Linked DNA regions of Draconibacterium halophilum. The main gene of each other region encodes a partner of the protein of the gene in region 2 in a complex. Links are inferred from orthologs where the notes say so. Each region holds a gene or a part of one and is shown on either strand. Other genes may lie near its edges.

What was found. Proteins that work in one complex are often made in the same cells at the same time.
Region 1: the proteins of dnaG (region 2) and dnaB are in contact, whole or in part, in a crystal structure (PDB 2R6A), measured with the Geobacillus stearothermophilus proteins. The link is inferred for Draconibacterium halophilum from one-to-one orthologs. Residues at the interface, in WP_049624496.1 of Geobacillus stearothermophilus: Lys456, Leu457, Leu458, Pro459, Ala460, Asn463, Ala464, Leu467, Leu535, Leu536, Ile537, Ala538, Gln544, Glu545, Asp548, Tyr549, His552; in WP_033016901.1 of Geobacillus stearothermophilus: Ser13, Glu15, Ala16, Gln18, Glu91, Leu92, Asp94, Ala95, Val96, Pro97, Thr98, Ala99, Ala100, Asn101, Tyr104, Tyr105, Ile108.

What each region holds. Positions count from the first base shown.
Region 1 is NZ_CP048409.1:1,493,877-1,497,094, reverse strand. What follows is about bases 236-3,157. They hold dnaB (replicative DNA helicase), read left to right. Parts: upstream 236-891; coding sequence 892-2,424; downstream 2,425-3,157. Other genes in these bases: G0Q07_RS05995 (asparagine synthetase B), read left to right, coding at 2,587-3,157; G0Q07_RS06005 (D-alanine--D-alanine ligase), read left to right, coding at 236-757. Also shown: more of G0Q07_RS06005, read left to right, coding at 1-235; more of G0Q07_RS05995, read left to right, coding at 3,158-3,218. UniProt on the Escherichia coli protein: The main replicative DNA helicase, it participates in initiation and elongation during chromosome replication. Travels ahead of the DNA replisome, separating dsDNA into templates for DNA synthesis.
Region 2 is NZ_CP048409.1:764,760-768,041, forward strand. The notes cover bases 254-3,239. They hold dnaG (DNA primase), read left to right. Parts: upstream 254-761; coding sequence 762-2,717; downstream 2,718-3,239. Other genes in these bases: G0Q07_RS02995 (SIR2 family NAD-dependent protein deacylase), read right to left, coding at 254-604; G0Q07_RS03005 (pyridoxamine 5'-phosphate oxidase family protein), read left to right, coding at 2,722-3,204; G0Q07_RS03010 (NAD-dependent epimerase/dehydratase family protein), read left to right, coding at 3,214-3,239. In the rest of the region: more of G0Q07_RS02995, read right to left, coding at 1-253; more of G0Q07_RS03010, read left to right, coding at 3,240-3,282. UniProt on the Escherichia coli protein: RNA polymerase that catalyzes the synthesis of short RNA molecules used as primers for DNA polymerase during DNA replication.

The DNA of each region.
Region 1 (3,218 bases), 730 kb from region 2 along the record:
TGATTTTGCTTACATCACCATTCACGGAACACCGGGCGAAGACGGGATTTTACAAGCCTACTTCGAACTACTCGATATCCCTTACTCCACCTGCAATGTTCACTCTTCGTCGCTTACTTTTAACAAATGGTTTTGCAACAATTACCTGCGCTCGCACGGCATAAAAATGGCGGGTTCACAGAAATTCAAAAAAGGAGAAAGCATTGACGCCGAAGCTATTGTTAAGGAACTTGGGTTGCCAATTTTTGTAAAACCAAATGCCGGTGGTTCAAGTTTTGGAATTACCAAAGTAAAAGAAACCAGCGAGGTAAAAGCTGCCATTGAAAAAGCCTGGCAAGAAAGTAATGAAGCACTGGTTGAGCAATTTATCGAAGGAAATGAATTCACCTGCGGAGCCGTGCGTTTAAATGACGAGAAAGTGGTATTTCCTGTTACCGAAGTGATTCCACAAAACGAATTTTTCGATTTCGAAGCGAAATACACACCGGGTGCAACACAAGAAATTACGCCTGCCCGTTTACCCGAACCTTTATTTAAAACGTGCCAGGAACTGACATCAAAGATTTACGACCTGTGCGAATGCTCGGGAATTGTGCGTATCGACTTCATTTTGCAAGGCAACGAATTCTATTTTCTGGAAGTGAATACCACGCCCGGAATGACTGCTACCAGCTTTATACCACAGCAGATTGAGGCAATGGGAAGCACGCTAAAAAGCATCATCACCCAACTAATAGAGGAAAGACTGGGCAAGTAACCTATCAACAATTGTGAATAGCGCTGGTTGATAAGAGAGCGCACAATAGCTTGCTACCGGCAAGGTAAATTTCTATTTTTGATGTCCGTTTAAACAGAAGGGGACCAGAAAAAATATTTGCACACAAAAACAACATGGCACAACGAAAAAAAACCAATCAACAACAAAATACGATAGAGCAGATTAACGCCCAATATGGTCAATTACCTCCTCAGGCAGTTGATGTAGAAGAAGCAGTGCTTGGAGCGCTTATGCTGGAGCGTGATGCGTATGTTACGGTTGCTGACACCATTGATAGCGGCAGTTTTTACAAAGAGGAGCACCGTAAAATATTTGACGCGATAAAAACCCTATCCGGTAAGGAAAAGCCTGTAGACTTGCTGATGGTAACACAGGAATTAAAAAACCGCGACCAGCTCGACGAAGTTGGCGGACCGGGATATATCACGCAGCTTACCCGCCGTGTTGCTTCTGCTGCCCATATCGAATTTCATGCGCGTATTATTGCTCAAAAATATATGCAGCGCGAGTTAATCCGCGTTTCTTCCGAAATACAGACAAAAGCATACGACGACAGCCTTGACCTTGACGACCTGATCGACTTTTCAGAGTCTGCATTATTCAAGGTGTCGGAAGGAAATATAAAAAAGGAAACCGTACCGATTAAACCTGTGCTGAACCAGGCCATTCTGCAAATTGAAGCAGCACGTAGCCGGCCTGACGGTTTAAGTGGAGTTCCCTCAGGATTTACTGCCATAGACCGGATTACCTCGGGATGGGAACGTTCTGCACTGGTTATTCTGGCAGCACGTCCGGCAATGGGAAAAACGGCATTTGTTTTATCCATGGCCCGAAATATGGCTGTTGAACACCGAAAGGGAGTGGCTATTTTTTCGCTCGAGATGTCGTCGATACAGCTGGTTAACCGTTTAATTTCCGCAGAATCGGAATTGGGTGGTGAAAAAATTAAAACCGGAAAACTGGAAGATTACGAATGGGCACAGCTAAACCAGCGTATAAAAACGCTTGACGAAGCACCTATTTTTATCGATGATACTCCTGCCCTGTCGATTTTTGAGTTCAGGGCAAAATGCCGCCGTTTGAAAATGCAGCACGACGTAGATATTATTATTGTCGATTACCTGCAGCTGATGACAGCCGGAACCGATACCCGCGGAAGCCGCGAACAGGAAGTAAGTATGATCTCGCGCTCGCTAAAAGCCATTGCCAAAGAGCTGGACGTGCCAATTATTGCCCTGTCGCAGTTGAGCCGTGCCGTTGAATCGCGCGAAGGCAAACGCCCGCAGCTATCCGACCTTCGTGAATCGGGAGCGATTGAGCAGGATGCCGATATCGTTTGTTTTATCCACCGTCCGGAATATTTTGGTATTACCGAAGACGAATCGGGGAACTCGTTACTGGGTGTTGCTGAAATTATCATCGCCAAACACCGTAACGGTGCCACTGCCGATGTTCCGTTGCGTTTCCAGAAAGAAATGGCACGTTTCTCCGATCTCGATCCGCAGTTCAATCCGGGAGACTTCTCACAGAATGTACAAACTTTTGGCTCATCGATGAATGCCGATGAAGACAAGGCTGGTGCCGGAATGACAACAAACAGTGGCTTCGACAAGCAGAATTCATCAACCAGCGATGCGCCGTTTTAAAGGAGTTAAGAATGATGAATTACGATTAACGATTTTAGATTGATGAATTATATCGACAATAAAACTCGCTGCAGCCTTCTTCTGAAATCAATATTCGTTAATCATTATTCGAATCTCAATGTGAACCAAAAACCCGTTCTGCTGTACTAATAAAAAAACAACATGCGCACGCTTATAAAAATATTTCTGTTGCCGGTAATGCTCTTTCTTTCCATGCAAGCCGGAGCTGTGTCACTGCTCATCCCCATGGACGAGTTGCAAAAAGATCACCTAAAATCGTATGGCATTGCCTATTGGGTTTTAGACGAAGACATTGAGGTGAAATGGTTGCTCAACTACCGGGGCGGCAGTTTTTTAATGCAACACTACCCCGAAATTGAAAATGAGTGCGTGATTCGTGGTGTTAGTTTCGAAGTGATAAGCGATACACAGGCTTCGGGAATATTAAACGAAATTGCACAGCCCGATGTAAACCAGGATGCCGTGGCGATGAACAAAGCCCCCAAGATTGCGGTGTACTCGCCCCCCAACAAACAACCGTGGGACGATGCGGTAACCATGGTTTTAACCTACGCCGAAATTAATTACGATATTATTTACGACGAGGAAATTCTAAACGGCGACCTGACCGATTATGACTGGCTGCACCTGCACCACGAAGATTTTACCGGGCAGTTTGGAAAATTCTGGCGCTCGTACCAGCACATGCCGTGGTACCAGCAAGAGGTGAGCATTAACAAACAGCTGGCACAAAAACTGGGTTTTATGAAGGTGTCGGAGATGAAATCATTTGT
Region 2 (3,282 bases):
AAACTTCCGGCCGGTGTGGGTCGATAACAAAAATCGGCGTGTCCTTTTGCACATAACTTACCAGGCTTGCTGCAGGATAAACTGCCAGCGATGTTCCAATCACAACCAGTATTTCGGCTTGTTGTACAATTCCAATCGCATTTGGTATTTCAGTTACAGCCTCACCAAACCAAACAATGTGAGGTCGTAACTGACTTCCTTTCTCACAACAATCTCCTAGCTTGAGTTCCCAATTTTCGAGTTCGTAAAGCAAATACGAATCGAGGGTACTTCGGGCTTTCATCAATTCACCATGTAAATGCGTAACATTTTTGCTTCCTGCCCGCTCGTGCAGGTTATCAACATTTTGAGTGACCACATGCACATCAAACCATTTTTCAAGCTCAGCAATTCCGCGATGTCCGCCATTGGGCTGTGCATTAAAAAGTTGCTTCCGTCGTTCGTTGTAAAAGCGTAAAACCAACTCGGGGTCGCGTTCCCAGGCTTCAGGAGTGGCAACTTCGGTAACATCAAATTGTTCCCATATTCCACCTATATCGCGAAACGTTTTTAATCCGCTTTCCTGGCTCATGCCGGCTCCAGAAAGAACTACTAATTTCTTCATCATTAAAATATACTAACGAAGATAAATGTACAATTAATAATGAATTCGTTCAAATTGAGGTTGATAATCTGACGCTTAATTGAAAAGGCTTTTAATTGTGGATATTATTCGATGCAAAAGGTGTTCTATTCATGCTAATTCTGATATTTTTGTACTGATGATTGATCACGCGACGATAGACAGAATAATTGATGCTGCAGAAATTTCAGACGTTGTTGGCGATTTTGTTACGCTTCGAAAACGAGGTGTAAACATGCTTGGTTTGTGCCCGTTTCATAACGAGAAAACGCCATCGTTTACCGTGTCGCCGGCCAAAGGTATTTTTAAATGTTTTGGATGTGGAAAAGGAGGAAACGCTGTGAATTTTATCATGGAGCACGAGACCTTAACTTATCCTGAGGCATTAAAATGGCTGGCCAAAAAATACAATATCGAGGTTCGAGAAGAGGAGGAAACCGAGGAGCAAAAGCAGTTAAAAGATTCGCGCGAAAGTTTGATGATCGTTTCCAGCTTTGCACAAAAATACTTTACACGTTATTTGTGGGAAGAAAATGAAGGCCGAACTATTGGTTTAGGCTACTTTCGCGAGCGTAGTTTTCGCGACGATATTCTGAAAAAATTTGAGGTTGGCTTTGCCCCCGACGGGAAAACACCGTTTACCGACGCTGCACAAAAGCAAGGTTATAAACTTGAATTTCTGGAGAACACAGGATTAACCATAAAACGAGATAATTGGTTGCGCGACCGTTTCGCTGGGCGTGTAATGTTTCCCATTCATAACCTGGCAGGGCGTGTAATTGCTTTTGGCGGCCGCATTTTAAAAGAGGATAAAAAAACAGCCAAGTACCTGAATTCGCCGGAGTCGGACATTTACCACAAAAGCCGCGTGCTATATGGAATTTTTCAGGCCAAACGCGAAATGACGCGTACTGATAAATGTTACATGGTGGAAGGTTACACCGATGTCATGTCCTTGCATCAGGTGGGCATCGAAAATGTTGTGGCTTCGTCGGGAACTTCACTAACACCCGATCAAATTAGGATGGTACGTCGTTTTACACCCAATATTACCATTATTTACGATGGCGATTCAGCGGGAATAAAAGCTTCGTTGCGCGGAATCGATTTAGTGCTGGAAGAGGGGATGAACGTAAAAGTACTTCCCTTGCCCGACGGTGAAGACCCCGATTCGTTTGCAAAAAAAATGGGTGCTTCCGGATTGCAGGAATACATTGAGAAAAATGAGACCGACTTTATCCAATTTAAAACACGACTGCTGCTAAAAAGCACCGAGAACGATCCGGTGGCCAAAGCGCGCCTGATTTCTGATGTTATTCGGTCGGTGTCTGTAATTCCTGATTCCATAACACGCTCGGTGTACATAAAAGAATGTAGTCGGTTGCTGGGTGTTGAAGAGCAAGTGCTGTACACCGAAGTAAGAAAACAGAAGCATAAACAGACCGAAGAGTTTCAGAAAAAAGAATTTCGTGAGAAACACCGTCGGCAGGCGTTACCTCCACAGCCGGAGCAGGAAGAATCGGTGATCCCTTCTGTAAAAATTTTGGTAGAAGAGCTCGAGTATTTGCGTTTTCTGCTGAAGTATTGTTCAACACCGTTGTTTGAAGAGGAAGACGATGAAACGCACGAAACACGCATGTTGTCGGTTGGTGAGTTTATGATCGATGAATTGGAAGCCGATGAATTAGTATCGGAAAATGAGTTGTTTAAAAAGGTGTTTTACGAAGTTCGGGAGAATTTGTACAAAGCGGATTTCGATCCGTGGAAACACTTTGTTTATCATCCCAATGCCTGGATGAGTAAATTTACAACCGATCTGCTTTCCGAAAAATATACCGAAAGTAAACGCTGGACTAAAGCCGGTGCTTTTACCGAAAAAGAGGAAGATATTCTTGACATACTCATCCCGAGAATCGTGAATGAATACAAACTGCAGAAAATTAAACTGATGATGGCCGATATTGAAAAAGCCATTGACAAGGCATCTGCAGAAAACGATTTTGATAAAGTGATTGAAGAACAATCAACATATATGAACCTGAAACGGGCTGAAAAAGAATTAGCTAAAAGCCTCGGAAGCCGAACCATAAATTAACGATATGCGAACATACTTTATTGAAGACCGCAAAGAAATCGATGAAATAATCTGCTCGTGCAAAACCTGTTATTTTGCCATGTCGGTGGATGATAAACCTTATGTGCTGCCACTGAACTTTGCGCTGGAAGGCGATACCATTATTCTTCACTCGGCAATGGAAGGGCGCATGTGGGAAACTATAAAAAGTAATCCGCAGGTGTGTATAAACTGGACACTGGGCGAAGAACTGGCCTGGCAGGATGTGCGTGTTGGATGCAGTTACCGGGTAAAATCGAAGTCGGTGAACGTGGAAGGCAAGGTTGAGTTTATTGATGATTTTGATGAAAAATACCGTTGTCTTGGATTGATTATGAAACAGTACAGCGAGAAGGAATTTAAATTCGGAACGCCGGCGGTAAAAAACGTCGGGCTTTTTAAGGTTCATATTGAAACGATTACAGGAAAAGAGTTTGGCGCAAAAGCTGAAACTCCCTGGAATTCATAAAACAAAACAATGATTTTTGTAACAGGAGGTACTGGGCTGGTTGGAGCTCATTTGTTGTTTGAGCTTTGTAAAAAGGAA